Regions from separate parts of the Methylosinus sp. genome, predicted to be linked through region 2. Evidence: predicted binding sites of a transcription regulator. Region 2 holds the regulator's gene; each other region holds the start of a gene.
What was found. The regulator LexA, encoded in region 2, represses DNA repair genes until DNA is damaged. The targets are predictions, from matches to a motif close to TGTTCNNNNTGTGTTCNG.

Region 1 (9,663 bases), on a different contig from region 2:
GCGTGCTCCTGGATAAAGGCGAAACGCGCCTCGGGCTTTGCGCCCATCAGCCGCTCGACGCAATCGGCGGTCTCCTCGCGCTCCTCGCCGGCGATCATGACCTTGAGCAGCGTGCGCTTCCTGGCGTCCATCGTGGTTTCCTTGAGCTGCGCCGGCATCATCTCGCCGAGGCCCTTGAAGCGGCTCGTCTCGATCTTGCCCTTGCCGGTCAGCACTTTTTTCACCAGCTCGTCGCGATGCGCATCGTCGCGCGCGTAAATGGTCTTGGCGCCTTGCGTCAGCTTGTAGAGCGGCGGAACGGCCAGATAGAGATGGCCGCCGTCGATGAGCTTGGGCATTTGCCGAAAGAAGAAAGTGATGAGCAGCGACGCGATATGCGCTCCGTCGACATCGGCGTCGGTCATCACGATGATCTTGTCGTAGCGCAGATCCTCGTCGCGATAATGCGCGCCGACGCCGCAGCCGAGCGCCTGCGTCAGATCGGCGAGCTGCTGATTGGCCGCGAGCTTCTCGCGGCCGGCCGAAGCCACGTTCAAAATCTTGCCGCGCAGCGGAAGCACGGCCTGGCTGGCGCGGTCGCGCGCCGCCTTGGCCGAGCCGCCGGCCGAATCGCCCTCGACGATGAAAATCTCCGAGCCCTGCGACGAGGTGTTGGTGCAATCGGCGAGCTTGCCGGGCAGGCGCAATTTGCGCGTCGGCGATTTGCGCGCCTGCTCCTTCTCGGCGCGGCGGCGCAGGCGCTCCTCGGCGCGCTCCACCGCGAAATCGAGCAGCCTGGTCGCCTGCGACGGCGCGCCGGCGAGCCAATGGTCGAAGGCGTCGCGCACCGCGCCCTCGACGAGGCGCGAGGCCTCGACATTCATCAGCCGCGTCTTGTTCTGCCCCTGGAACTCCGGCTCGCGGATGAACACGGAGATCATCGCCGCCGACTGGCCCATGAGGTCATCGGCCGTCACCAGCGCGGCGCGCTTGGCCTGGCCGATGCGCTCGGCGTGATCCTTCAGCCCGCGCAGCAGGGCGAGGCGAAAGCCGGCCTCATGCGTGCCGCCGTCGGGCGTCGGAATCGTGTTGCAATAGGAATGCGAAAACCCGTCCTCGTTGGAAAACCAGGCGATCGCCCATTCGAGCGAGCCATGGCCGCCCTCGCGCTCCACCTTGCCGACGAAGGGCTGGTCGGCGACGAGCTCCTTGCCCTCGGTCTCGCGGGCGAGATAGTCGCGCAAGCCGCCGGGAAAGCGCAGCACGGCCTCGGCCGGCACGTCGGAGCCGGGCTCGATCAGCTCCGGCGCGCAGCGCCAGCGGATCTCGACGCCGCCGAAGAGATAGGCCTTGGAGCGCGACATGCGAAACAGCCGCGACGCCCGCCAATGGGTCGCGGGGCCGAAAATCTCCGCATCCGGCTTGAAGCGCACCTTGGTGCCGCGGCGATTGGCGATGCGGCCCAATTGCTCGAGCTTGCCTTGCGGAATCCCGCGCGAAAAAATCTGTCGATAGAGCTGCTGGCCGGTCGCCACCTCCACCTCGACGCGCTCGGACAGCGCATTGACGACGGAGACGCCGACGCCATGCAGGCCGCCGGAGGTCTGATAGGCGCCCGAATCGAATTTGCCGCCGGCGTGCAGCACGGTCATGACCACTTCCAGCGCCGACTTCTTGGGGAATTTCGGATGCGGGCCGACGGGAATGCCGCGGCCATTGTCGATGACGGTGAGCCAGCCGCCCGGCTCGAGCGTGACCTCGATGAAGCTGGCGTGGCCGGCGACGGCCTCGTCCATGGCGTTGTCCAGCACCTCGGCGAAGAGGTGATGCATGGCGGCTTCGTCCTTGCCGCCGATATACATGCTCGGCCGCCGCCGGACGGGCTCGAGCCCCTCCAGCACCTCGATGGAGCTGGCGTCATATTCCGCCGGCGCCTTGGGCGCTTTCGCGGCGGGAGGGGCGACGGGCTTGCGCGGGGCGCCGCCGAAGAGATCATCGGATTTGGCCATGAGGGGGATTTTAGCGATTCGTGAAGGGAAGCGCGAGGGGGTATGAGAACATACAATGAACTTCTTTGAATAGGGACGTCCGCCTATCTCGGGCTCCGCCTGTTCCAAGCCGACCAGAAAGAAAGCTGCGCCGGACATGGAGCCGGACCTGGAGCCGGACCTGGAGACGAATCGGGAAAGGTTTCCTCATCCTGAGGAGGCGGCGCAGCCGCCGTCTCGAAGGACGAGGAAACCGTCAGCGCCTCCTTTAAGGAGCCCGCCCGTGCTTCGAGACGGTCGCTTCGCGACCTCCTCAGCCTGATAGCGCGGCTGATCGTCCTTGGCGCGTCCGCCGCACCCAGCAATTGATCGAAAATCTCCCATCGGCGAAGCACCCGCTATCGCAGCGCGTCGGCCGCACCTCATGAGATGAGGCGGATGGAAAGGCGACGAGACGGTCGCAGACCGGCGCCAGGTCCACAAAGCCATCCCGCGCATAGAGCCGCAGCTCGCCGCCCTCGAAACGCTTGGGCGACGCATGAAAATAATAGACGAGCGTCAGCGCCCTCACGCTGTCATGTCCGTCCGGCCGCGGCGGCGCGTCGGCATGGCGCTTGAAGAAGCCGCCGTCGCCATAGCGCACCATCTCTATCTCTTTTTTCGCCTCGTACGGCGGAGCGACGTCCAGCTCGCGCGTCAGAAGCGCGAGGATCGCATCGACCGCAACGGCGAAAGCCGCACGCAACGCACCGAGCTCGAGGAGATGCGACGAGTCGCGCACCGATGTGTCGACGCGCGCCTCTCGCTTGCTCGTATAGAAACGCGATTGCTGAAACGCGCTTTCATGCGCGAGCGCGAATTCCATCAGCTCGCACGCGCGCGCCTCGCCGAGAAAGCCGTCGATCACGACATGCGGAGGCGTGGCGGCGGGCATAGGCGCATCCATTGCGGCGGAAAGCCTCGATAGAGCATAGAAAGCCGCATCGGGGAAGCGACGCCGCGCTCAGCCGTGCAGGGCCGCAAAGCGCGCCTTTCGCTCGGCGAAACGCGGCGTCACGAATTCGACCAGCGCCTCGCCCGCCGTCTCCGGCCGACCGCTATCGAAGGGCGGCGCCGGCGCATATTCGATCGACAATTGAATCGCGCGCGCCGCTTGGTCGCCGGCGATATCGGCCGCGAGCGTCAAGGCGAAATCAATTCCCGCCGTCACGCCGCCGCCGGTGATCACGCGCCCGTCGCGCACGACGCGCGCGGCGTCGGGCTCGGCGCCGAACAATGGCAGAAGATCGCGCCAGGCCCAATGACAGGCGGCGCGCTTGCCGCGCAGGAGGCCCGCGGCGCCGAGCACGAGCGAGCCGGTGCAGACCGAGGTCACATAGCGCGCGCCTTCCGCGAGCCGGGCGATCGCCGCGAGAAATTCACGATCGACCGAAGCCGCCTCGACGCCGGGACCGCCGGGAACGCAGAGCAGATCGCAGCGCTCCACCGTCGCGAGCGCGCGCGTCGAGCCGAATTCCAACCCCGTGTCGGAGATCACAGCGCCGCCTTGGCGCGAGGCGACGACGACCTCCGCGCCGGGCAATCGCGACAGCACCTCGAACGGGCCGGTGAAATCGAGCTGGGTGAGGCGCGGAAAAACCGCGAACACGATGCGAAAGCTCTGGTCGGACATATTGAGACTCCTATTTCTGTCGAAAATCCTGCAACGGTCGAAGCGCCTCAAGGTAAGCATCCAGCGCCGCTTTGAGCTTATTTGCAGACTCTTTATTTACAGAATAGCCTAAAACGACCCCATTTGAGGTAATAGAAAATTGATTTTCTATGATTGAACAATTCATTATAACGAATGTGCTTCCAAATGGCTTCAGTGCATGCTGCATAGCCTTCTGGTGATTATTTGTCATTTCCGCACCATGCGCCGCAAAATGCCTCAAATCAGCAAAACGTGGAAAGCTTTCAGCAAAAATACTTGCCGACTTTTTTCTTGCAACCGCGTCTACGTAAGGTTCGAGTGTTGGGCATTTGGGTATCGACGCATTTATACCCTGTGTGATCTGATAAAACTCGTAGATAGATATCGCGCCTGATCGCGCGGCGATAAGCCGCCAATTCTTATGCAGGTTGAACTTACCCACATCGATGCGGTTTGGGTTCGCTTGCGATTGCAGTGATGGATTGCTGCAATGCTCAAAAAGCTCAACCGCTGCCGCAAAGCTGTCGCATACGCTGGAAAGCGAAGCGACGTTTCGTTGTAACGAGAGTGCTTCATCCCGCTCGCTTTGGGGAAGACCATCGAAGTGGAGTGAGAACATGACGCCCCATATAAATCAGTGATGGATTCGCGAGACGCATGCGACGACGTAACGTCGAACAAAACCAGAGCAAATGTGCAGGTTCTCGTGTCGAAGCGAACAGCTTCCATGCTCACCGATTGCGCGGTATGCGGACGCAAAAATCGACGTAAGCCATTGAATTGGCGGAAGGGGTGGGATTTGAACCCACGGTAGGGTTTCCCCCACGGCGGTTTTCAAGACCGCTGCCTTAAACCACTCGGCCACCCTTCCGAACCCGAGGACCCCGCGAGGGGCCGCGCGACGGTCAGCCTATCGCTTCTCTGTCGCCGCGCGTCAACCGGCCTAGCGAAACCATACGTAGACGATCGCAATCGCCAGAGCGAGGACGAGGCCGAACAATGCATTGCGAAGAAAGCCGCCTTCGAACTCCTCCATCCCCCGCCCCTCCCATGAGCCGTCGCGTCGATTCGACGCATTTCTAAAGCTGCATTCAACGCTGAGAATAGCCCATGAGGACGGTTGATTCCCAGGGGCCGTTCTCACTCGGGAGCCCGGCGAAGGCCGGGCTCTTTTGTTTTCGCGAGACTTTGCCGGCACTCGCTGGCGGCGGCGCTCCGACATTCCTTCTTTGGAGCGAATTCTGCTCGATCGAACGATTCCGTTCGATCGGAAAGCGCTCTAAGCTTCGCCCGCAACCAAGAAGCCCGCATCCGAGAAGCCGACATGCCGCTCTATTTCGCCTATGGCGCCAATTTGGACGTCGCCGCAATGGCCGCCCGCTGCCCGCAGTCGCGCCCGCTGGGGCTCGGCCGGCTCGCCCGCTTTCGCTTCGCCATCATGGAGACCGGCTTCGCCACCGTCGTCCCGGACGCCCGCGCGCAGGTCCATGGCCTGCTCTACGATCTCGCCATGGCGGATGTTGCCGCCCTCGATCGTTACGAGGAGGTGGGCCGCGGGCTCTACCGCAAGGTCGTGCAGCCGGTGCTGCGCGCGCCTGTCGGCTCGGCGCGGGCGCTCGTCTATCTCGGAGCTGCGACCCGCGAGGGCGCCCCGGCCCCGGGCTATGTCGAGAGCGTCGTCGCGGCGGCGCGGGAGCTCGGCCTGCCGGCGGCCTATATCGCTTTTCTGGAGAGCCTCACGCCCTCCGCGCAGCAGAGGATGAGCCGAAGATGAGCGCCTTCCCCGTTCCGACCGTCCATACGCTCGCCGAGCTGCGCGAGCGCGTCGCGCAATGGCGGGCGCGCGGCGAGCGCGTCGGCTTCGTCCCCACCATGGGCGCGCTGCACGAGGGCCATCTCTCGCTGGTCGAGGAGGCGCGCCGGCGCGCCCGCCGCGTCATCGTCTCGGTCTTCGTCAATCCCACGCAATTTTCCGTCGGCGAGGATTTCGAGCGCTATCCGCGCACGCTCCCGGCCGATGTCGAGACGCTCGCCCGCGTCGACGCCGATCTCTGCTATGCGCCCGCGCTCGAGGAAATCTATCCGCCGGGCTTCGTCACCGCCGTCACTGTCGGCGGGCCGGCGGTCGCCGATCTCGAGGATCGTTTCCGGCCGACGCATTTCGCCGGCGTCGCGCTCGTCGTCGCCAAGCTGCTCAATCAGGCCGACAGCGACGTCGCCGTCTTCGGCGAGAAGGACTATCAGCAATTGCTGGTGATCGAGCGTCTGGCGCGCGATCTCGATCTGCGCTCGGAGATCGTCGGCGCGCCGACGCTGCGGGAGGACGACGGCCTCGCAATGTCCTCGCGCAACATCTATCTCGCCAGGGAGGAGCGGCTCGCCGCGCCCGCGCTCTATCGCGCTCTGAGGGAGGCGGCGCGGCGCATCGCCGAGGGCGAGCCGATCGGCCATGTGATGGCCGAGGCGCGCGAGCAGATCGCGGCGAAAGGCTTCCTCATCGATTATCTCGAGGCGCGCCACGCCGAGACTCTGGCGCGCGTCGCCCGCCGCCACGATGGGCCGATCCGGCTGCTGGTCGCGGCAAAGCTCGGCGCGACGCGGCTCATCGACAATGTCGCCGTCGAGGCGGCGCCGCCGCAGTGAGAGAACGGCGATGAGAGGACGACGATGAGCGAGGCGCGGCTCGTGTTCCGCATCACCGTGCGCGGCCGCGTGCAGGGCGTCGGCTTTCGCGCCTTTGTCGCGCGGGAGGCGCGGCGCCTCGCGCTCGCCGGCTGGGCGCGCAATTGCGACGATGGCGCGGTGGAGATCGTCGCCGCCGGGCTGCGCGACGCGCTGGATGCGCTGGTCGAAACGGCGCGGCGCGGACCGCCGCTGGCGCGCGTCGACGATCTGCGACAGGAAGAGACGAGCGAGGCCGCTCTCGTCGAGCGGCGTGGCGATGTGGAGTTCTGAATCATGCCGCTGCGGAGCGATGAGGATTTCGACGCGCTCGCCGCGGCCTTCGCCGATCTGACGACGCGCGCCGGCGCGATCGCCATGGCGGTTCTCGCCTCCCCCACCATCGACGCGCGCGCGAAAAAGGATGCGAGCCCGGTCTGCGAGGCGGATGAGAAGATCGAGGCCTTTCTCACGCCGCGTCTCGCCGAGCTGATGCCGGGCGTTCCCATCGTCGCCGAGGAGGCCGCCGCCGCCGGCGCCGATTTCGCCCGCGCCGAGACCTTCCTGCTCGTCGATCCGCTCGACGGCACGCGCGAGTTTCTGGCGCGCAGCGGCGAGTTCACCGTCAACATCGGCCTCATCGTCGCGGGCGCGCCGCGCGCCGGCGCGGTCTACGCCCCGGCGCTCGGGCAATTATGGTTCGCCGGCGCGCGCGCTTTCGCCGCCGATGCGGAGCCCGGCCAGCCGGCGCCGCCGCGGGACGCCTGGCGCCCCTTACGCGTGCGCGCCCTGCCCATCGCGGGGCCGACGGCGCTGGTCAGCCGCTCGCATCTCGACGAAGCGACGAAGGCCTTTCTCGAAACGCATCGCGTCGCCGCCACGCGCGACGTCGGCTCCTCGATCAAATTCTGCCGGCTGGCGGAGGGCGCGGCCGATCTCTATCCGCGCTTCGGCCCGACGATGGAATGGGATACGGCGGCCGGCGACGCCGTGCTGCGCGCGGCCGGCGGCGGCGTCGTCGATCCGTCCGGCCGACCGCTCGTCTACGGCAAGGCGGGCGACGCCTATCGCAACGGGCCCTTCATCGCTTACGGCGACCCCGCCGCCGCAAGACTTTGTTAAGACCGCCGCGAGATTCTCCTTCCCGCGAGGAGGCGCCGCCGAGGCGCCATAGGCGCGACACGATCGCATCGAAAATCAGCCGACTGATTCGCTTTCGCCGCAACGGGGGTTTTCGTCATGCGCGCCGCACTTTCGATTCCGAGCCAGACGCTCCCGACTCGCAGAGAGATGCTCGCTCTCGCCGCGGCCGCCGCGCTGTCGCCGCCGGCGCCGGCGCGCGCCGGCTATGGCGAGCGGCCGGAGCAGAGATTGGAGCCCATGTCCGGCGACGAGGTGGTGCGCAGCGGCCACCGCTTCTTCGGCGCGATCGCGCGCGATCTCGCGCAGGGCGTCGAGCAATTGGCGCAGCGCTGGGGCCGGCCCAACGCCTATGTGCTCGGCCAGGAGGGATCGGGCGCCTTCGTCGGCGGCCTGCGCTATGGCGAGGGCGTCATGTACACGCGCAGGGCCGGCCAACGCCGCGTCTATTGGCAGGGGCCCTCGCTCGGCTTCGACGCCGGCGCCGATGGCGACCGCACCATGATGCTCATCTATAATCTGCCCGCGGTGGACGCGATCTACACGCGCTTCGGCGGCGTCGCCGGCTCGGCCTATCTGGTCGGCGGATTGGGCTTCACCGAGCTCTCGGCCGACGGCGTCGTCGTCGCGCCCATCCGCGCCGGGCTCGGCGCGCGATTGGGCCTCAATCTCGGCTATCTGAAATTCACGCCGGAAGCGACGTGGAATCCGTTCTGACCGGAGCGACGCCGTCTCACCGGCGCCGCGCGAAAACGATCTGCGTGTCGCCATAGCGGCGACGCTCCGCCTCGACGACGCCTTCGGGCAGAACGAGCGGCGCCTCGGCGCCCTCTTCGACGAGGATCAGCGCGCCCTCGGCGAGCCAGCCGCCTCCGACGAGGCAGGCGAGCGCGCGCGTCGCGAGATCGCGGCCATAGGGCGGATCGAGAAAAGCCAGGGTGAATAAGTCGCCCGCCGGCGCGAGGCCGAGCTTGGTCGCGTCGCGACGGAAGACGCGCGTGACGCCGCCCACGCCCAGCGTCTCGACATTGGCGCGCAACAGCGCGCGCGCCTCCGCGCCTTCGTCGACGAAAAGGACTCGCTCGGCGCCGCGCGACAGCGCCTCGAGGCCGAGCCCGCCCGTGCCGGCGAAGAGATCGACGACGCGCGCGCCCGAAACCGGATCGTCATAGGCGTGGGCGAGAATATCGAAGATGGTTTCGCGCAGGCGATCCGAAGTGGGACGGATCGCCTGCGATTGCGGCGCCTTCAGCGCGCGGCCGCGAAAGGCGCCGGCGACGATGCGCATGGGCTAGCGCGGCTTGCGCGGCGCGCCGCCCGGCTTGCGCGGACCTCCGCCGGGCTTGCGCGGACCCTTGCCTGCTGGGCCGGCGCCGCGCGGCTTGTCGCCCCCGCGAGGCGGCCCACGGCGCGGCGCTTCGCCGGCCTTGCCGTCGCGACGCGGCGGACGAGCGTCGCCGTCCTTGCGCGGCGGACGGCCCTCGCCTCCCTCGCGACGCGGCGGACGCCCTTCGCCATCACGACGCGGAGCCCGGCCTTCGCCGGCCCCGAAGCTCGCCCCGCTGCGCTCGAAACGCTTCGCCCCCTCGCCCGTGCGCGGACGCGAATCCGCTCCCTCGCGACGCGGCGGACAGCCCTCGCCATCGCGGCGCGGAGGACGCGCCTCGTCGTCGCGGCGCGGAGGGCGCTCCGCTGTGAAGCGACGCCGGACGGGCGCCTCCCCGCTCGCGGCGCGCGGCGGCGAGCGACGCTCGCCCGAGCCCGCCTCGCCCTCGTTTCGCTCGGCGCGGAAGCGGCGGGCGTTGCGCGTCGTCGCCGGCTCCTCGGCGCGGCGCACGGACACGATCTTCTCCACCGGCACGGCGCGGCCCTTGCGGTCGCTGGTCGCGGCCCTCTCGATACGAGCGCGCGGGCCCTTGCCGCGGGTCTCCTCGCGCTCGGCGCGCAGCGTGTCGACATGCTTGCGCGAGCGCGTCTTGGCGCGCTGACGCGCCTCCTCGGCCGCCACATGGGGCGGCTCGTCGGTCTCGCGCCGCGGCGAGGAGAAATCGACGCCGGCGAGATCGGCCAATCCCTTGCCGAGCTGCTCGCGCAATGTCTTCAGCCGCACCTCCTCGACGACGCCCTCCGCGATGTCGCCGAGCTGGAAGGGACCGAAGGAAATGCGAATCAGCCGATTGACGTCGAGCCCCAAATGCTCGA
Region 2 (9,663 bases):
TGCGCGCCGGCGCGAAGCCCTCCGACCATGTGCCGATACGATGCGATCTGGAATGACGACGCCGACATGACGGACATCTGGTTCTATCACCTCCAGCGCCTCCCCCTGGAAAGCGCTTTGCCCAAGCTGCTCGAGCTGTCGCTGGCGCGCGACTGGACCGTCGTGGTCCAGGCGACGAGCGCAGCGCGCCTCGACGCGCTCGACGAGCTGCTCTGGTCCTATTCGGCGGACAGCTTTCTGCCGCATGGCTCGATCAAGGACGGCGATCCGGAAACCCAGCCGATCTTTCTCACGCTCGGGCCGGACAATCCCAATTCCGCCGATGTGCGCTTCTTCGTCGAGAATGCGGAGCTTTCGCCCGTGCTCGCCGATCCCGCGAGCGCGCCGACGCAGCGCGCGATACTGATGTTCGACGGCAATGACGCGACGGCGGTGCAGGCGGCGCGCGAGCAATGGCGGCGGCTGAAGTCGGACGGGCACACGCTCTCCTATTGGCGCCAGAGCGAGGACGGAAAATGGGAGAAGCAGGCGTGACCGATGCGTTTTTCACGCGCCGCGCCGCCGCGAGAGCGCGTCTCGACGCGATCGACCCGCATAAGAGGCCGGGCGGCGTGGAGGCCGATCCGCAGCGCAAGGATTGGTTCGAGGCGGTCTATCGCTTCGCCGAGGGCGACGCCGCCGGCGTGCCCTGGGCCCATCTCGCGCCGCATCCGCTGCTCGCGGAATGGCTCGCGGGACGCTCTCTCGAAGGATTGCGCACGCTCGACATAGGCTGCGGGCTCGGCGACAACGCCGAGGCGCTCGCCGCCGCCGGAGCGCAGGCGACCGCCTTCGATCTCATCGACGAGGCGGTGGCCTGGGCGAAGCGCCGTTTTCCACAGAGCGCCGTCGATTATCGCGCCGCCGATCTCTTCGCGCCGCCGCCGGAATGGCGCGGGAGCTTCGCTCTCGTCCATGAATGCTACACGCTGCAGGCGCTTCCCGATTCGCTGCTCGATCAGGCGTCGCAGGCGCTGGCGGCTCTGGTCGCGCCGGGCGGGCTGCTGCTCGTCATCGCCCGCGCCCGCGACGAGGGGCAGGAGATCGCCGGCCCTCCCTGGCCGCTGCCGCCGAGCCGCATCGCGGCGCTCGCCGTCGCCGGCTTGCGTCCCGAGACGGTCGAGGATATTCCCGCGACCGACGCCATGGCGCGCCATTGGCGGGCGGCCTTCCGCCGGGACGGCTGACGGGCCAATTGCGCGCCTCGGAGGCTCGCGCCGCCGATCGCAGAACGGAAGCGAAATGACCGACGCGCCGCTACTCTCGATCAAAGGCGCGTCCAAGCGCTTCGGCGCGATCACGGCGCTCGAGAATGTGTCGCTCGAGGTCGGCGCCGGCGAGTTTTTCGCGCTGCTCGGCCCCTCCGGCTGCGGCAAGACCACGCTGATGCGCCTCGTCGCCGGCTTCGAGACGGCGGACGCCGGCCGCGTCGAGATCGAGGGCGCCGATATGAGCGGCGCGCCGCCGCATCGGCGTCCGGTCAATCTGATGTTCCAATCCTATGCGCTGTTCCCGCATCTCGGCGTGTTCGACAACATCGCCTTCGGCCTGCGCCAGCAGGGCAAGACCAAGTCCGAGATCGCCGCGCGCGTCGCCGAGCTGTTGCAGATCGTGCGGCTCGAGGGCGTCGAGACGCGAAGGCCGGATCAGCTCTCCGGCGGCCAGCGGCAGCGCGTGGCGCTCGCCCGCGCGCTCGCGCCCGGCCCCCGACTATTGCTGCTCGACGAGCCCTTGGGCGCGCTCGATCGGCAATTGCGCGAGGAGACGCAATTCCAGATCAAGGAAATCCAACGCAAGCTCAAAACGAGCTTCGTCGTCGTCACCCATGATCAGGACGAGGCGCTGGCGATGGCCGACCGCATCGCCGTGATGCGCGCCGGCCGCATAGAGCAGATCGGCGCGCCGGCGGATGTCTATGAGCGCCCGGCGACGCGCTTCGTCGCCTCCTTCATCGGGCAGATGAATTTCCTCGCGGGCCATATCGAGAGCGGCGAATTCGTCGGTCCGCTCGGCCGCCTGCCGGCCGGCGACAGCGGCCTCGGCGATGGCGCGAAAGCCGTGCTCGCCCTGCGGCCCGAGCGCATCGCTATCGCGCCTGTGAGCACGGATGGCGCAGAAGTGGGTGGCGCGAGCGTCGACGGCGTGGTGGAGGACGTCGCCTTTCGCGGCGAGAGGACGTATTTTCGCCTGCGTCTGCCCGGCGGCGAGACGTTGCGCGTCTCGCGCGGCGCGATCGGCGGAGCGTCCTTCGCCATCGGCGACGCCGCGCGCATTTCCATCGCGCCCGCGGCCGCGCGCTTCTTCGCGAGCGAATAATGCCGGAGCACGACAAAAGACGCAGGCTCACGCGCGGCGAGAGGCTCGTCATCGCGGCGCCCTACGCCTGGATCGCGCTGTTCTTCCTCGCGCCTTTCGCGCTCATCGTCAAAATCTCGCTGTCGCATCCGACGCAGACGCGCCCGCCCTATGAGCCCGTCTTCGATCTTTCGAACGGCGTCTCGGGCCTTTGGGAACGGATCTCGCAGCTCGGCCTCGACGCCTATCGCGGCCTCGCCGAGGATAATCTCTATCTCGACTCCTATCTCTCCTCGTTGACCATCGCCGGCGTCGCGACAATCATCTGCCTCGCCATCGCCTATCCTTTCGCGCTCGCCATAGCGCGCGCGCCGCGACGATTGCGGCCCATTCTGATCGGCTTCGCGGTCGCGCCCTTCTGGACGAGCTTTCTCATCCGCGTCTACGCCTGGATCACGCTGCTGAAGGACGAGGGGATCATCAATCACGCGCTGATGGCGCTCGGCCTCATCGAAGCTCCGCTGCCGATGCTCGCGACGAGCGGCGCGGTCGTCGTCGGCATCGTCTATTCCTATCTGCCCTTCATGCTGCTGCCGCTCTATGCGGCGATCGAGGGTCAAGACCCTGCTCTGCGCGAGGCCGCCGCCGATCTCGGCGCCGCGCCGCTACAGGTGTTTCTGCGCGTCACCCTGCCTTTGTCGCGTCGCGGGATCGTCGCCGGCGCTCTGCTCGTCTTCATTCCGGCGGTCGGCGAATTCGTCATTCCCGATCTGCTCGGCGGCTCCGACACTCTGATGATCGGCCGCACTTTATGGAATGATTTCTTCGCCAATCGCGACTGGCCGGCGGCCTCGGCGGCGACAGTGACGCTGCTCGCCCTGCTGCTCGTCCCCATTCTGCTGTTCGAGCGCGCGCAATTGCGCGAGGGCCGGCGATGAGCGGCGCGCGCCCTCTCCGCCTCGCCGCGCTCATCGCTGGATTCGGCTTTCTCTACGCGCCGATCGTCATTCTGGCGACGATGAGCTTCAACGCCTCGCGTCTCGTCACCGTCTGGGGCGGCTTCTCGACCAAATGGTATGCGGCGCTGCTTCACGACGAGCAGATGCTGCGCGCCGCCGAGATCAGCCTCGCCGCGGCGGCGCTCTCCGCGCTCATCGCATCGATCAACGGATTGCTCGCGGCGCTGGCGCTGGCGCGTTTCGGCGGCTTCCGCACGCGCACCCTGTTCGCCGGCTCCATCTATGCGCCGCTGGTGATGCCGGAAGTCGTGCTCGGCCTCGGGCTTCTGCTGGTCTTCGTCGCGCTCGGCGTCGAGCGCGGCTTTCTCACGCTGGCGCTGGCGCATTCGGCCTTCACGATGTGCTTCGCCACGGTGATGATCCATGCCGCATTGAAGGGCTGCGACCGCACGCTCGAGGAAGCGGCGATGGACCTCGGCGCGACGCCGTTTCGCGCCTTCGCGCTCGTCACCCTGCCGCTGATCGCGCCCTCCGTCGTCAGCGCCTATCTGCTCGCCTTCATCATCTCGCTCGACGATCTCGTGATCGCCAGCTTCACCACCGGCCCGGGCGCGACGACATTGCCGATGCGCATCTATTCGCAGGTGCGGCTCGGCGTGTCGCCGGAGGTCAACGCCATATCGACCTTGCTGCTGGCCTTCGTTTCCGTCGCGCTCGGCCTATCGGCGCTGCTGACGCGCGGGCGCGCGAAGGGCGGCGGGGCCGGGTGAAGGCCGGAACTCAGGTCGACATTTTGTAAAACACAGAACTCGGCCGGCGCCCGTCACCGCTCCTTCGCCGCGCCTGCCTCCGGCTCCACGCGCGGCAGCAGCGGCGCCGCCGCGCCGGAGCGCTTGATCAGCGCGGCGGCGTCCGGCGCGAAGACGGGATCGTCCCAGGCGCCGGAGAGATCGAAGCCGATCTGCACGCCCTTCTCGCGCGGCTTGCCGGCGGCGTCGGCCTCATTGGCCTGCGCCTTCATCGCCAGGCTGCGCTCGGGAATGCGCGTCTGGCCGGCGAAGGCCAGCGCAAACCCCGGCCCATGCGCCTGGCCGTCCTCTATATTGGCGGCGCCCTTCACGATCTTGATCGTCGCGCTGGCGCGGTCCACCAATGAATGGCCGGAGCGAATGTCCATCGCGCTCGACAATGGCCGCTTGTCGACGCGGCGCAGCGCGCGCTCGAGATCGATGCCGCCGACCTCGCCCTCCGACAGCGAGAGGCTCGCGCGGCCGTCGAGATCGCGCATGAGCTGGGCGACGCTATCGCCGGCTGCGTCGAGCGCGAATGTCGCGTCCAGCGCGCCGCCGAGATCGGGCCGCGCCGCGAGGTCCCAGACCAGCGCGCCGGCGTCGACGCCGGTCAACTGCCCATTGGCGTGGAATTCGAGCCCGCCCGCCGGATTGGCGGCGAAAGTGGCGCGGCCCTTGACCGTGCCCTTATAGGCCTGCGCTTCGGCCAGAGCGATCTCGAGCCGTCCGCCGCGCAGCAGCAGCGACAGCGCGGCGTCTTCCAGATTGAGCCGCAAGATGCGGGCGCGCGTCGCCGAGAGCCGCAGATCGACATCGGCGTCCTGAATGTCCGGCAACGAGAAAGCGTCGCGGCTCCACTGGCCGTCCGCGCCGGAGAGCGCCGGAAGATCGGCGATCATCGGCTTCAGCGACACGAAATTGCTGGCGAGCGTCGCATGGACGATCGGCTTGTCGCCCTCGTGGCGCAGCGCGAAAGAGCCCTCGAACTCATTGTCGTCGGCCGAGAGCTTCAGATCGGTGAGCTGGAAATCGCGCAGGCCGACGCTGGCCTTGGCGGAGAGCTGCACATTCTCGAACGGGCCGGGCAGCGGCGCGCTCACCTTGGCGAGGCCGAGCGCATGGCGCAGCGATGGCGAGGAGGCGGTGAGCCGCCCCATGTAGCGCGGCTTGGCGCCGAGCTGGCCGAAGCCCTCCGCCTCCAGCCGCACGCTGTCGGAATCGAGGCGGACAGTGACCGGCGTCTGCTCGCCGCGCAGCAGCGCTCCGGGTTTCAGCACCCACAGCGTGGCGCGCGGACGCTCGCCGCGCCAGGAGAAGCCGACGTCGAGCGTCGCCGGCGAGCCGACGGTGCGCCAATCGAGCGTCGCGTCTATGTCTTGCAGAGTCTCCTCGCCGCCGGAATATTTGAGCCGCGCGACGCCCGACACGATGGAGACGCCGCCGAGCCGCGCGCGATCGGCTTTCTCGGCGGCGGGCGTCGACGGCCGCGCCGCCGCGGCGCGCACCGCGGCGCCGGCGCTGCCCATCGGCTTGCGATCGAGATCGATCTCGATCGAAGGGCGAATCAGCTCGACCTCGGCGATCTCGAGCCGGCCGGCGAGCAAAGGGAGGAGCAGCACATTGCCATGCAGCCGCTCGGCCTCGATGGTGAGCGCCGCGGCGGGGTCGGCGAAGGCGATGCTGTCGATGGTGATGTGCGGGCGCGGCAGCAGCGAGAAGGTCGAGCGCCCCTTGGCGGCGATATAGAGGCCGGAGGAGGCGTTGAGCTGGCCGGAAATCTCCTCGAGCAGCGCGTTGGTGGAGAAGGTCCAGGGCGCGAGCGCGGCGCCGAGCGCCACCGCAGCGACGGCGCCGAGCGCCGCCAGCCAGCGGCGCGAGAGGCGTGCAAAAAGTGAGCGGCGGCCGACGGCCAGGGGCTTCGATCCTTCGATTTCGCGCATTGGGCCGGTCGAGTGCGACATTCCATCGTCCATGCAGAAAGAGGCTTGCGTCCATGTGCAGAAAGAGGCGGGGCGGCCGGGTGAGCCGCTCGCGACGCAGCGCGCGCTTCCTCTTGAAGCGCGATACGCTCGAGACACGCCTTAGTCGCTTATCCGCCACGCGAAAAGGCCCGCGCGCGAGGCGCGCGACGGGCGGAACATGGCCGCAAAGGGCGGCGAGATCGTGGCGGCGCGCCCGATCTCAGTATTTGCGCAGAAGGCTGACCAGCCGACCCTGGATGCGCACGCGATCGGGCCCGAAAATGCGCGTCTCATAGGCCGGATTGGCGGCCTCGAGCGCTATTGAAGCGCCGCGCTTGCGCAGTCGCTTCAGCGTCGCCTCCTCCTCGTCGATGAGGGCGACGATGATATCGCCGGTGTCGGCTGTGTCCTGCTTGCGCACCACGATGACGTCGCCGTCGAGAATGCCGGCCTCGATCATCGAATCGCCGCGCACCTCGAGCGCGAAATGCTCGCCGCCGCCGAGCATGTCCGGCGGCAGATTGATCGTATGGCTGCGGCTCTGCAGCGCGGAAATGGGCGTGCCGGCGGCGATGCGGCCCATGACCGGAATCGCCACCTGCTGATCGGACTCCGGCTCCCCGGCCGGGACGGAGCGCATGCGGCCGAGCGCGCCCTCTATGACGGAGGGCGAGAATTTACCGCCGCGCGCGGCGACGCGAGGCGTCGCCGATTCGGGCAGGCGCAGCACCTCGAGCGCGCGGGCGCGATTGGGCAGGCGGCGAATGAAGCCGCGCTCCTCGAGCGCGAGAATGAGCCGATGGATGCCGGATTTGGAGCGCAGATCGAGCGCGTCCTTCATCTCGTCGAAGGAGGGCGGCACGCCGGTCTCCTTCAGGCGCTCATGGATGAAGCGCAGCAAATCGCTCTGTTTCTTGGTCAGCATAGGAATCCCCCGGCGCCGCTCCGCCTGCGGCGCGCTTCCACCCGGCGCGAGCATGATGGCGCGCGTTCATAAACAAATCATGAACAGGAGGATAGGCGTTCTCGGTGCGTTCTGCAACCCACTTGAACCGGCAGCAGGCTAAAGTTAGCTTGCTTGTCAAAGAAGCCGATTCTTGCAACCGAATTTTAGGATGGCAGCAGGTGAAATTCGTTCTTACATTCGATGGCGAACTCCCTTCTACAGGCAACGGCGGCTCTAATAAGGCACGGAAAAAATGGGAAATTCGCAATCATTTCCATCCTCAACTGGAACAGCTTTGGCAAGTTCACCCTGCCCTGCTACGGGTTGATCGACATCGCTACTTTAACAAAGCCATCCCAAGCCTGCTAATCATCGAGGGACACCACGAATACGAAGACAATTGGAAAGCTGTTAGCCATGGCCATCTAGATGAGGTAGATTTGTTAGTACCGTTCTCCGTTGGAGGAAGGACATTTGTTCCACTTGTAAGGAAGTCACTCGCATTAACATGTAGCCTAAAAATAAAATTTTTGCGCCAGGGTGCCCCAGGAAATATATACTCGGGCGGCGACATTGATAACCGTTTAAAGACATTATTAGATGCACTTTCGAAACCGCCCCAAGATCAAGTAGTTAATGACAACACAATCTCCGGACCGATATTTTGTCTCCTGGAAGACGACTCGTTATTGACCGGAATTTCTGTCGAAACTGATCGATTATTGAATCACCCTGATTCGTCGAGGTCTTTTGTACACCTTACAATTGAGGTTGATGTACGAGTCGCAGACAGCCGAAGATATAATTCAATGTTTCTGGGCGATTGAAAATATTACGCGCTCGGCACGCCCCCCCCCTCTACTGCGCCGCCGCCGCCTCCACGCCCAGCATCGGCCGCACATGGCGCGCGAAATCCTCGAGCGAGCGCAAATTCTTCTCGGCATCCCGCGAGATCGGCTTCAGCAATATCGCCCGCGCGTCGGTCTCCTCGCGATAGGCGGCGATCTTCTCGGCCACCTCGTCGAAATCACCGATCAGCGAGCGTTGCAGCAGCCCCTCCTCCGTCAGCGAGGCCGGCGCGGCGCCGTCCTGGCGGGCGAAATTGCCGCGCATGCGCTCGGCGAAGCGGGAGAGGAAGGGAACCGCCTCGGCCAGCGCCTGCTCGCGGCGCGGCGCGGCGAAATAGAAGCGCGCCATGGTGAAGCGCGGATCGCCCTCCGGCCCTGCGGCCTCGCGATAGATGCGCAAGGTCTCCTTGATCTGCTCTATGGGGAAAGGCGGGCCGGCCATCACGCCATGGCCGTTGCGCGCGGCATAGCGAATCGCCCCCGGCGTCGTCGTGGCGAGATAGGTGGGGATGGACTTTTGCAGCGGGCGCGGCGTGAGGCTCAGCGCATTGGCCTCGTAATGCGCGCCGGTGAAGGTCACCTTGTCCTCGTAGAGCAGGCGATTGACGAGGCCGAGCGCCTCCAGCGTCATCTCGCGCGTCGAATCCTTGCCGGCGCCGAACTGCCGGTTCTGCAATTCGAACGGCCCGCCGCGCGCCACGCCGAAATCGAACCGCCCCTTGGAGAGAAGGTCGATGGTGGCGACATCCTCCGCCACCTGAATCGGATTACGGAAAGCGAGCAGCACCGCCGCCGAGCCGAGCCGTATCGTGCTCGTCACGCCGGCGAGATAAGAGAGAAGCGTGAGAATGGAGGGGCAGGCGGCGTCGGGCTCGAAATGATGCTCGGCGACCCAGGCCTCCTCGAAGCCGAGCGCCTCGGCATGGCGCACGAGCCGCGTCTGCGTCTCGAAGCAGCGCGCGAAATCCTGCTGCGGGTTTTCATAGGTGCAGAAGACGCCGAACCGCATGGCGATGCTCTTTGGGATGCGCGCCGCCGCGTCGATCGCGCGCCGCGTAGCTATATACGGCAGTTACATATCGTCATACAGAATATGGACGCCGATGGCCGTCGGCAAGCGCAAAAACGTCAGCGTTTCGTGCGAATTTTGGTCAGAGTGGAGAAAGCCGTCGTCCATTCCGTCGGATAGAGCGGCAATAGAAGAATCGAATAGAGCGACGAGAAATAGATATTGATCGAAGATCGGCGCTGTGACGATTTTCCGATAGAATGAGTTGAAAAAGTCGCAGCCCTCGGCATTGTCGAGGAATAGCGAGCGCCGCTCGGGGGCGGTGCTCGGGACTGCTCAGGACGCCGCCCATGCGGCTGGGTTTCGGAGGATTTCATGTCGGTCGCCACTATGCCATCCCGGCATTTTCTGAGCCGGGAGCGCTCCATCGCAGCGTATGGCTTCAACCGCTGGCTGGTTCCGCCGGCCGCGCTGGCCGTGCATTTGTGCATCGGCATGGCCTATGGCTTCAGCGTGTTCTGGCTGCCGCTGTCGCGCGCCGTCGGCGGCTCCGAGCCCAAGGCCTGCCCGGCCGATATGGGCTTTTTCGCGAGCATCGTCGCGACGAGCTGCGATTGGAAGATCAGCATGCTCGGCTGGACGTTCACGCTGTTCTTCGTGTTTCTGGGCTCCTCGGCCGCCATATTCGGCCATTGGCTGGAGACCGCCGGCCCGCGCAAGGCCGGCCTCGCGGCGGCTGTGTGCTGGTGCGGCGGCCTGCTGATCTCGGCGGGCGGCGTCTATCTGCATCAGATCTGGATGCTGTGGCTCGGCTC
Region 3 (9,663 bases), on a different contig from region 2:
TATATCGAACAAAATATAGCTGAAATGCGACGGCCCTGTCACATTGGATACAGGAATGTCAGTGTGCGACGAAAGGTCCCTCGATCGGCGTCGCCTCGCGCTTGGCGAGCTCGATGCGGATCGCCCGGCCGACGCCGCTCGCGACCAAGGCCGATCGCTCGTCTATGCCGGTCCATTTGGCGGAACGGCCGCGCGGATCGATCTCGAGCAGCTTGACCCCGGCGGGAATATGCAGCCCGTCGCGAGCGACCCCGCGCAGCACGCCATCGAGCGGCGCGGTGACCGGCTCGCCGTCCAGATGGCCGACGACGAAATCCTTGAACACGCGGACGCCGATCTCGACCGCCGAATGCCACAGGCCCGGCTTGCGCGAATAGGCGAAGCGCTCCTCTCCAACACCGCCGAGGCGGTTGGGAACATGGTCGGCCGGCTCGGTCGCGCCTTCCTGAATGATGAGGCCCGCCTGCGACGGCTTGGTCTCGATCGCTATGTCGCAATTGCGGCCGACGGCGAAATTGGGACCGAGACCGACCGCGATCTTGGCAAGATGCCGCAGGTCCGGCGTCGCCCGATATTTCTGCATGCGGGCGTCGACGAGCACATGCGCCGTGCGAATGGCCACGAGATCGTGGAACTGCAGCGGCGTCACCGCGACATTGGTCGTGCGGTCGAGGATTTCGACAAGCTCGATCGTCGAGTCGGCGCGCTCGCCCGCGACATCCTCCAAAGTGATCGATTCGCCATAGAGGCAATCGTGAAACGCCATCTGCCGACGAATGACCGGCGGAAACGAATCATAGCTGAGCACGCATGCCCAGCCGATGCGGTTCATGTGGACGGCGACCGCCGAAGCGATCTCATTCGTTCCCAGAATGACGGCCAAAGGGCGCTTCCGCCGCGGCGTCGAAAATTCGTGTCGAGGGCGCATCGCTCACTCCTGATCTGAAAAACAGGGAAGCAAGCCGCGCGCCAGCGCTCATGCAATCGTTTATCATTTAAATTCATGTCGTTGTAAAAACACTTCGCGCCGTTTCGGGTGGCGCTCCTATATTGTCGTGTATATAACAGTGGCGGTTTCCGACAGTCTGTCGCATCGTCAGGCGTCGTCGGCGCGGAAATGGACAGCGAGCCAGACGGTCGGCAACGTCGCATCGGTCCATTCGACGCGATGGCGGCGATGGGCGGCGATCTCGAGATAATCGCCGGGCGCGAGGGTCACGAGCTCCTCCCGATCCGAAAAGCGCAGGCCCGCCGAGCCCGCGAGCAGGATCACCCATTCCGATTCGTCCTGGTCGTGCCAGAAGCCGGGAGGGCTGGCCTGGCCGAAGGAGACGATTCGCTCGACGCGCAGGCCCGGCGCGGCGAGCAGCGGGAGAAATTGCTCCTGCTCCGCTTTTTCCGGCAGATCGACGAAAATATTGTCCGGACGCATGGCTCACCCCCGCAGCTGGCGCGCGGCCGCGGCTCGTCGGATCGAGCCGCGACTATTCCGCGGCGTCACGCAGACGCGCGCGGGCGACCGTGCGCAAATCGTCGATCGGCGCCAGTCCGGCGCCGGATTCGAAATGCCAGAAGGTCCAGCCATTACAGGCGGGCAGGCCTTGGACCAACGCCCCGGTCTTGTGAATGGAGCCGACGATCGCGCCGATCGCCAGCGTGCCATCGGCGCGGACGACGGCGGTGTGGCGACGCCGCGCATCGGTCAGCGTCACGCCGGGGGCGACGAGTCCGGCCTCGACGACGCTGGCGAAAGCGATGCGCGGCTCGGTGCGTTTGGAGGGCGCGGACGCCACCGCCTCGGCCGGCAGAGGCGAGATCGCGGCAATGCGCTCGCGCGCCGCCGCCGCATAGACCGAATCGCGCTCGATGCCGAGATAGTCGCGGCCGAGCAGGCGCGCCGCAGCGCCAGTGGTGCCGGAGCCGAAAAATGGATCGAGCACGAGATCGCCGGGATTGGAGGCGGCGAGCAATATGCGGGAGAGCAGAGCCTCGGGCTTTTGCGTGGGATGAGTCTTGCGGCCATTGGCGTCTTTGAGCCGCTCGCCGCCGGCGCAGATCGGCAGCAGCCAGTCCGAGCGCATCTGGCAATCCTCATTGCCGGCCTTCAGCGCCTCGTAATGAAAGGTGTAATTGCGCGCCGAAGCGTCGCGCGCCGCCCAGATCAGCGTCTCATGCGCATTGGTGAAGCGGCGGCCGCGGAAATTCGGCATGGGATTGTTCTTGCGCCAGACGATGTCGTTCAGGATCCAGAAGCCGAGGTCCTGCATGATCGCGCCGACGCGGAATATATTGTGATAGGAGCCGATCACGAAAATCGTGGCGTTCGGCTTCATCGCCCGCCGCGCCGCCGCCAGCCAGTCGCGGGTGAAGGCGTCATAGGTCGCGAAATCGGCGAATTTGTCCCAATCGTCATCGACCGCGTCGACAACGCTCTGATCCGGCCGGGTCAGCCGATTGGCGAGCTGGAGATTATAGGGCGGGTCGGCGAAGACGAGCTCGACGCTCGCCTCCGGCAGACTCAGCATGACCTCAACGGTGTCGCCGATGACGACTTCGTTGCGAAGAATCGCGCGCTTCGGCGCGCGAGGCGACCCGAAATTCGTCGGCCCAGTACGCGAGACCTTTATCTGGGACTTGGGGCGGGTCGCCCCGACGCGCGCGCTACTCATGAACCATCACCGGCTACGCAACCAACGCTGCGAACAATGCCCGATCGGGGTAAAAGCCGGGTTTAGAGAGCCGGTGCGCAGCTGTCTCTTTTCCGCACGTCTTCGTTAAGAAATCGCAAGTTCACCAGATGTTTACGAAACATCATGACGCGCCGGCGCCGGGTCCGCCCGTCAACTGCGCGCCGTACGCAGCGGCGCGAAGCTCATGCGGTGGAAGGGCGTCGGACCATGGGCTTGCAGGGCCGCGAGATGCGCGCGCGTGCCATAGCCGGCGTTGGTCTCGAATCCGTAATGCGGGTAGAGCGCGGCGAGCCGGCGCATCTGGCGGTCGCGCAGCACTTTGGCGACGATCGACGCCGCGGCGATAGAAAGAGAGAGAGCGTCTCCCTTGACGATCGCCTCGCCCGGGCAGCCGAGCGCGGGCAGATCGCGGCCGTCGACGAGGACGAATCCCGGCGCGACATGAAGCGCGGCGACGGCCCGCGCCATGGCGAGCAGGCTCGCCTGTCTGATGTTCAGGCCGTCGATCTCCTCGACGCTGGCGAAAGCGACGCCGATCGCCAGCGCGCTGGCGGCGATGCGCTCGAAAGCCGCCTCCCGCGCCTTGGCCGAAAGGGCTTTCGAATCATCGACGCCGTCCGGCAGGCGGTCCGGATCGAGAATGACCGCCGCCGCCGCGACCGGCCCGGCGAGCGGGCCGCGCCCGACCTCGTCGACGCCGGCCACAGGACGAGCGCCGTCCCGAAGAACGCGGATCTCGGTGAGAAAATGGGGAGGCATGCTCGCTCGGCGGTCGAAAAAAGGGCGACTGAAAAAAACACAGCGGCTGGATCGAGGCAATCGATCCGCGGCCGCCTCAGAACAGGCTGAGCTGCTCGGCGTCGCTGCGAGGCGCCCGGAACAGATCGGCGCGCAGACGCGTGCGGGAAAAACCGAGCCGCGTCGCCGCGAGCTCGAAACGGCGGCCGATCATCCAGGCGTAGGGCCCATCGCCCGTCATGCGCTTGTCGAAGGACGGATCATAGAGCTTGCCGTCGCGCGCCGAACGCACGAGCGACAGCACATGCCGGGCCTTGGCCGGGAAATGAGTGACGAGCCATTCACTGAACAATTCGCGCAGCTCGAGCGGCAGGCGCAGCATCACATAGCCGGCCTCGCGCGCGCCGGCGGCATGGGCGCGCGTCAATATCGTCTCTATCTCCGCGTCATTGACCGCCGGAATGATCGGCGCGACCAGAACCGCCACCGGTATGCCTGCCTCGGCGAGCCGCTCGATCGTCGCCAGCCGCCGCTCGGGCGAGGCGGCGCGCGGCTCCATCGCCCGCGCCAGCGCCGGATCGAGCGTCGTCACCGAGATGGCGACCTTGACGAGGCCCTTGCGCGCCATCGGCGCGAGAATATCGATGTCTCGAACGACCAGCGAGGATTTGGTCACGATGCCGATCGGATGATCGGCGCGGCTCGCCACCTCGAGCAGGCCGCGGGTGATGCGATAGCGCTTCTCGAGCGGCTGATAAGGGTCCGTGTTGGCGCCGATGGCGATCGTCTTCGGCGAATAATTACGCGCCGACAATTCGCGCTCGAGCAATTGCGCCGCGCCCTCCTTGACGTAAATCTCCGTCTCGAAATCCAGGCCCGGCGACAGCCCCATATAGGCGTGGCTCGGCCTGGCGTAGCAATAGACGCAGCCATGCTCGCAGCCGCGATAGGGATTGACGGAGCGGTCGAAGGAAATGTCGGGCGAGTCGTTGCGCGTGATGATCGTCTTCGCTTTCTCGACATGGACATTGGTGCGAAATTCGCCGAGCTCCTCGAGGCGGCTCCAGCCGTCGTCGGCCTCGACGCGCCGCTCGCGCTCGAACCGCCCGCTCTCATTGGAGAGCGCGCCGCGCCCGCGCCGCCGCGCCGGATCGACGATCGGGCTCTCCTCGGACGAAAAATTCACAATGGCGCCGATCGCCTCGCGGCTGCGCTGCGCCGCCTGCCCCCGATCGCTTTTCTCAGCCTTCTGGATCAAACGTTTCGCGGAGCTCGCCATGGCGACACTCTCCTTGCCGGCGCCGGCCTCGCTTCGGCCCGCGGACGACGAGACGCCCATGCGCGACACTGGGGCGCCTCGCGACCGCGAGCCTCGATGCGACGCGTATAACTCTAGGGGACTTGTTTACGCACGCAGGGAACGTTTACCGAACAAAGGAACATATATGGAACAAATCGGCGGGCGTCAAGCGCCCGCTTCGTCGAGCGTCGGCGCGGATCGAATTCTGATCGATCGAACGATTGCGGTCGGACGGAAAGCGCTCAGTTCTTGGCGTCGACGATGCGATAGGACTCGTGGCAGGCGACGCAATTGCGCATCACCTCGCCGAGACGTGCGAGCGAGACTTTCTCGGTCTCGCCTTGCGTGAGGCCCTTCGCCAATGCGTCGAAGCCTTTGCGCATCGGCTGGCCGAAGCTGCGCCATGTCTCCGGAAATTTGGGCCCGAGCGTGGGGGGCATGGCGTTTTCCGCCTGAAACCGCAGGGCGCCGCGCGCGGCCGCCGCCTCGGCCGCCGTCGCTGCGTCGTCGGCGGCGAGCGCTGCGACGATCTGCTCTATGCTCTTCACGAAAAGCCGCATCTGGCCGAGCACGAAAGCCTTCTCGGAGGCCGTCATCGCAATGGCGACGCGCGGATCGGCGTCCTCGGCGCGCGCCGCAACCATCTGACCCAGCGAGAGGAAAAGGCAAAAGGCAGCAAATCCCGTGTGACGCCAGCGCATCGCGACTCCCCGTCGAACACAGCTATATACTCGCACTATATGTTGTGGCCCCTTCGCGCGACAGGCCAAAATCCAGGCGCCGGCCGCCCGTTGTCCACAGGCGGCGCGACGCAGTTGAACGCGCGGCGCGAATCGATATTGAGTGCCCGCCATGATCTTCAGTCCCTTCACCGCCGGACGGGCGTCGCGATGAGCGCGCCCGCCAAGGTCGCCATCGATCTCGGGACGCGCACGGACGGCGGCGTCGCCACTCTCGATCTCGAGGAGCTGCTGGCGACGCGCCTTCTGGTTCAAGGCAATTCCGGCTCCGGAAAGTCGCATCTGCTGCGACGCCTGCTGGAGCAGAGCGCGCCCTGGGTGCAGCAGGCGATCATCGATCCGGAAGGCGATTTCGTCACGCTGGCCGAGCGCTACGGCCATGTCATTGTCGATGCGCGGCGCGGCGCGGCGGATCTCCAGCGCATAGCGGCGCGCACGCGCCAGCACAGAGTCTCTGTGGTGCTCGACCTCGAAGGGCTCGACGCCGAGCAGCAGATGCACGCCGCCGCGGCCTTTCTCGGCGGCCTCTTCGACGCCGAGCGCGACCAATGGTATCCGCTGCTGGTCGTGGTGGACGAGGCGCAGCTCTTCGCCCCCGCGGTCGCGGGCGAAGTCTCGGACGAGGCGCGCAAGGCCTCGCTCGGCGCCATGACCAATCTGATGTGCCGCGGCCGCAAGCGCGGTCTCGCTGGCGTCATCGCCACGCAGCGCCTCGCCAAGCTGGCCAAGAATGTCGCGGCGGAGGCGTCCAATTTCCTCATGGGCCGCACCTTTCTCGACATTGACATGGCCCGCGCCGCCGATCTGCTCGGCATGGAGCGGCGTCAGGCCGAGATGTTCCGCGATTTGCAGAGCGGCAATTTCATCGCGCTCGGCCCGGCCATGGCGCGCCGCCCGCTGCCGGTGCGCATCGGCCCGGTGGAAACCGCGGCGCGCAATGTCAGTCCCAGGCTGCTGCCGCTGCCCGAGCCGGGCGGCGACGACGCCCATGATCTCATTTTCACGCCCGGCGCCGATGAAGAGCGCTTCTCGGCCCCGCGCCGACCGCCGCCGGCGCCGCCGACGGCCGATGTGCTCGCCCGTCTCGCCCGCGGCGCGCCGCCCGCCGCCGAGCCCGCGCCGAGCCTCTCGCCCGAGCAGCGCCAAGCGGCGATCGACTCGGCGCTGCGCGAGATTTTGACCGACAGCGACGCCAGCTTCCGCACCATAGCGGTGCTCTATCAGGATTTTCTGGTGCGCTGCCGCATTCGCCGCATCGGCGGCGAGACATTGAGCCTGCCCGCCTTCCGCCGCCGCCTCGCCGTCGCCCATGCCGGCATAGAGCTCGCCGAAGCCGAGGCCGAGGATTCGCCCTGGGCCGAGGTGCTGGCCATGGCCGGCGCTCTGCCGGAGGATATGCAGGGCGTCTTTCTATCGCTGGCGCGCGCCGCCTTCGACCATCGCCCCTGCCCCTCCGACGCCGATGTCGCCAGCGCCTATGGCACGAGCTCGCCGGGAAGAGCGCGTCGGCTGCTCGCCTATATGGAGGAGCGGCAGGCGATCGTCTGCCGCTTGGACTCCCGCCGCTGGCGCATCGTCGCCATTCCCGGCGTCGCCTGGGAGACCGAGCCGGGCGATCCCGGCGCCGCGGCGGCGACCTCCGAGGCGAGCCCGGGCTGATACAAATTCAGAGTGATGGAATTGTTGCGAGCCTGAAGGCTCGCTTCATGAGCGCTATTCCCGCACCGTCTCCCGCTGCGCATAGCCGAGCCGGACATTCAGCTCTTGCAGCACTTTCTCGGCGGCTTCCGGAATATTGGTGCCGGGCGGGAAGATCGCCGCGGCGCCGGCGTCATAGAGCGCCTGGAAATCCTGCTCGGGAATGACGCCGCCGACGACCATCATCACCTCCTCGCGCCCCGCCGCCTTCAGCGCGTCACGCAATTCCGGCGTCAGCGCGAGATGGCCGGCGGTCATCGTGTTCACGCCGACGATATGCACATCCTCCTCGGCGGCGCGCTTGGCGACCTCCTCCGGCGTCGCGAACAGATCGCCGATGACGACCTCGAAACCCAAATCCGTGAAGGCGGAAGCGATGACCTTCTGACCGCGGTCATGGCCGTCCTGGCCGAGCTTGGCGACGAGAATCTTCGGCTTGCGCTTGTCGTTCTCGGCGAAAGCGGCGGTCATGCCGCGCACGCGCGCGACCTTGTCGCAATCGGCCCCCGCCTCGCGCGCATAGACGCCGGAAATGACATTGGCCTTGGGCTTATGGCGGTCGAACACTTTTTCCAGCGCATAGGAAATCTCGCCGACGCTGGCCTTGGCGCGCGCAGCCTCGATCGCCAGCGCCAGAAGATTGCCGTCGGCCTTCGCGCCCTCCGTCAGCGCGTCCAGCGCGGCTTGCGTCCTGGCCTCGTCGCGCTCGGCGCGCAGGCGCTCGAGCTTGGCGATCTGCGCGGCGCGCACGGCGGAATTGTCGACCTTCAGCACATCCGGCGCGACGTCGCTGTCTGGACGAAACTTATTCACGCCGACGACGACCTGCTGTCCCGTATCGATGCGCGCCTGCGTCTTCGCCGCGACTTCCTCGATGCGCTGCTTGGGCAGGCCGGCGGCGATCGCCTTGGCCATGCCGCCGAGGCTCTCGATCTCCTCGATATGTTTCCACGCCGCCTCGGCCAGCTCGGCGGTCAGCTTCTCCACATAGAAGGAGCCGCCCCAAGGATCGATGATGCGCGTGGTGCCGCTCTCCTCCTGCAACACGATCTGCGTATTGCGGGCGATGCGGGCGGAGAAGTCGGTCGGCAGCGCCAGCGCCTCGTCCAGCGCATTGGTGTGCAGCGATTGCGTATGGCCTTGCGTCGCCGCCATCGCCTCGACGCTGGTACGGATGGCGTTGACGTAGACGTCCTGCGCGGTGAGCGACCAGCCCGACGTCTGGCAATGTGTGCGCAGCGTCATGCTCTTCTCGGTCTTGGCGCCGAGGTCCTTCATCAGCCGCGCCCACAAGAGGCGCGCGGCGCGGAGCTTCGCCACCTCCATGAAGAAATTCATGCCGATGGCGAAGAAGAAGGAGAGCCGCGGCGCGAAAGCGTCGATATCGAGCCCCGCGGCGACGCCGGCGCGCACATATTCGACGCCATCGGCGAGCGTGTAGCCCAATTCCAGATCGGCCGACGCGCCGGCCTCCTGCATGTGATAGCCGGAAATGGAGATGGAGTTGAACTTCGGCATATTCTTGCTGGTGTAGGCGAATATGTCCGAGACGATGCGCATCGACGGAAACGGCGGGTAGATATAGGTGTTGCGCACCATGAATTCTTTTAAAATGTCGTTCTGGATCGTGCCGGTGAGCTGCGCGGGCGAGACGCCCTGCTCCTCGCCCGCCACGATGAACAGCGCCAGCACCGGCAGCACGGCGCCGTTCATCGTCATGGAGACGCTCATCTGATCGAGCGGAATGCCGTCGAACAGCGTGCGCATGTCGAAGATGGAATCGATGGCGACGCCCGCCATGCCGACATCGCCGGCGACGCGCGGATGATCGCTGTCATAGCCGCGATGAGTGGCGAGATCGAAGGCGATGGAGAGCCCCTTCTGCCCGGCGGCGAGATTGCGGCGGTAGAAGGCGTTCGAGTCCTCGGCCGTGGAGAAGCCGGCATATTGGCGGATCGTCCAGGGCTGGGCGACATACATCGTCGGATAGGGGCCGCGCACGTAAGGGGCGACGCCCGGGAAGCCGTCGATGAAGGAGAGGCCTTCTATATCCTCGGGACCGTAGGAATTCTTGACTTCTATGCCTTCCGGCGTCCGCCAGCGGCGCGGCGCGGCGGCCTCGGCCGGGGTCGCGGCGACGGGAGCGAAGGCGATTTTGCTGAAGTCGGGAATTTGGGACATTGCTTTCCTCGGAACGGCTCTCCTGATTATTAGCGAAAAGCGGCGAGGGGCGCAAAGGGCGAGGACGCGGGTGTGAGGGGCGAGGGCAGCTCCTCAAAGGCGGCGCTGACGGTTTCCGCGTCCTTCGAGACGCCCGCTTCGCTGGCTCGGCGGCCCCACAGACCCGCAGCGCTTGGCTTACGCCTCTGCGAATTTCATGGATTTCGACGCGCGGCGCTACTAGAATACAAGTGAACCGGATCACACCACGCAAGCCGACACGAGCACCCCGATGTCCGCCGCTTTTACTGTGCGTCTCGATGAGGCCACTCTCGGC

Region 1: parE (DNA topoisomerase IV subunit B) is a predicted target of LexA. The motif match lies at 2,033-2,050, and genes of this name have one in related genera.
Region 3: VIF40_RS12525 (PA0069 family radical SAM protein) is a predicted target of LexA. The motif match lies at 4,864-4,881, and genes of this name have one in related genera.

What each region holds. Positions count from the first base shown of each region.
Region 1 covers NZ_DATBQF010000058.1:34,168-43,830, forward strand. Annotated here, with positions in the region: gene parE (DNA topoisomerase IV subunit B) at 1-1,988, opposite strand, end outside; gene VIF40_RS14970 (2OG-Fe(II) oxygenase) at 2,281-2,901, opposite strand; gene VIF40_RS14975 (DJ-1/PfpI family protein) at 2,971-3,639, opposite strand; gene VIF40_RS14980 (hypothetical protein) at 3,650-4,279, opposite strand; tRNA gene VIF40_RS14985 (tRNA-Ser) at 4,442-4,531, opposite strand; gene VIF40_RS14990 (gamma-glutamylcyclotransferase family protein) at 4,985-5,434, shown strand; gene panC (pantoate--beta-alanine ligase) at 5,431-6,303, shown strand; gene VIF40_RS15000 (acylphosphatase) at 6,328-6,615, shown strand; gene cysQ (3'(2'),5'-bisphosphate nucleotidase CysQ) at 6,619-7,443, shown strand; gene VIF40_RS15010 (DUF1134 domain-containing protein) at 7,612-8,178, shown strand; gene rsmD (16S rRNA (guanine(966)-N(2))-methyltransferase RsmD) at 8,195-8,749, opposite strand; gene VIF40_RS15020 (pseudouridine synthase) at 8,753-9,663, opposite strand, start outside.
Region 2 covers NZ_DATBQF010000011.1:111,277-120,939, forward strand. Annotated here, with positions in the region: gene xth (exodeoxyribonuclease III) at 1-56, shown strand, start outside; gene VIF40_RS03045 (DNA polymerase III subunit chi) at 67-534, shown strand; gene VIF40_RS03050 (class I SAM-dependent methyltransferase) at 516-1,226, shown strand; gene VIF40_RS03055 (ABC transporter ATP-binding protein) at 1,282-2,355, shown strand; gene VIF40_RS03060 (ABC transporter permease) at 2,355-3,272, shown strand; gene VIF40_RS03065 (ABC transporter permease subunit) at 3,269-4,063, shown strand; gene VIF40_RS03070 (AsmA family protein) at 4,117-6,024, opposite strand; gene lexA (transcriptional repressor LexA) at 6,266-6,970, opposite strand; gene VIF40_RS03080 (hypothetical protein) at 7,075-7,818, shown strand; gene VIF40_RS03085 (LLM class flavin-dependent oxidoreductase) at 7,850-8,848, opposite strand; gene VIF40_RS03090 (OFA family MFS transporter) at 9,224-9,663, shown strand, end outside.
Region 3 covers NZ_DATBQF010000046.1:32,288-41,950, reverse strand. Annotated here, with positions in the region: gene VIF40_RS12545 (xanthine dehydrogenase) at 59-928, opposite strand; gene VIF40_RS12540 (cupin domain-containing protein) at 1,097-1,432, opposite strand; gene VIF40_RS12535 (site-specific DNA-methyltransferase) at 1,485-2,669, opposite strand; gene VIF40_RS12530 (ribonuclease HII) at 2,841-3,449, opposite strand; gene VIF40_RS12525 (PA0069 family radical SAM protein) at 3,526-4,707, opposite strand; gene VIF40_RS12520 (hypothetical protein) at 4,971-5,429, opposite strand; gene VIF40_RS12515 (ATP-binding protein) at 5,619-7,127, shown strand; gene scpA (methylmalonyl-CoA mutase) at 7,182-9,347, opposite strand; gene VIF40_RS12505 (CopG family ribbon-helix-helix protein) at 9,619-9,663, shown strand, end outside.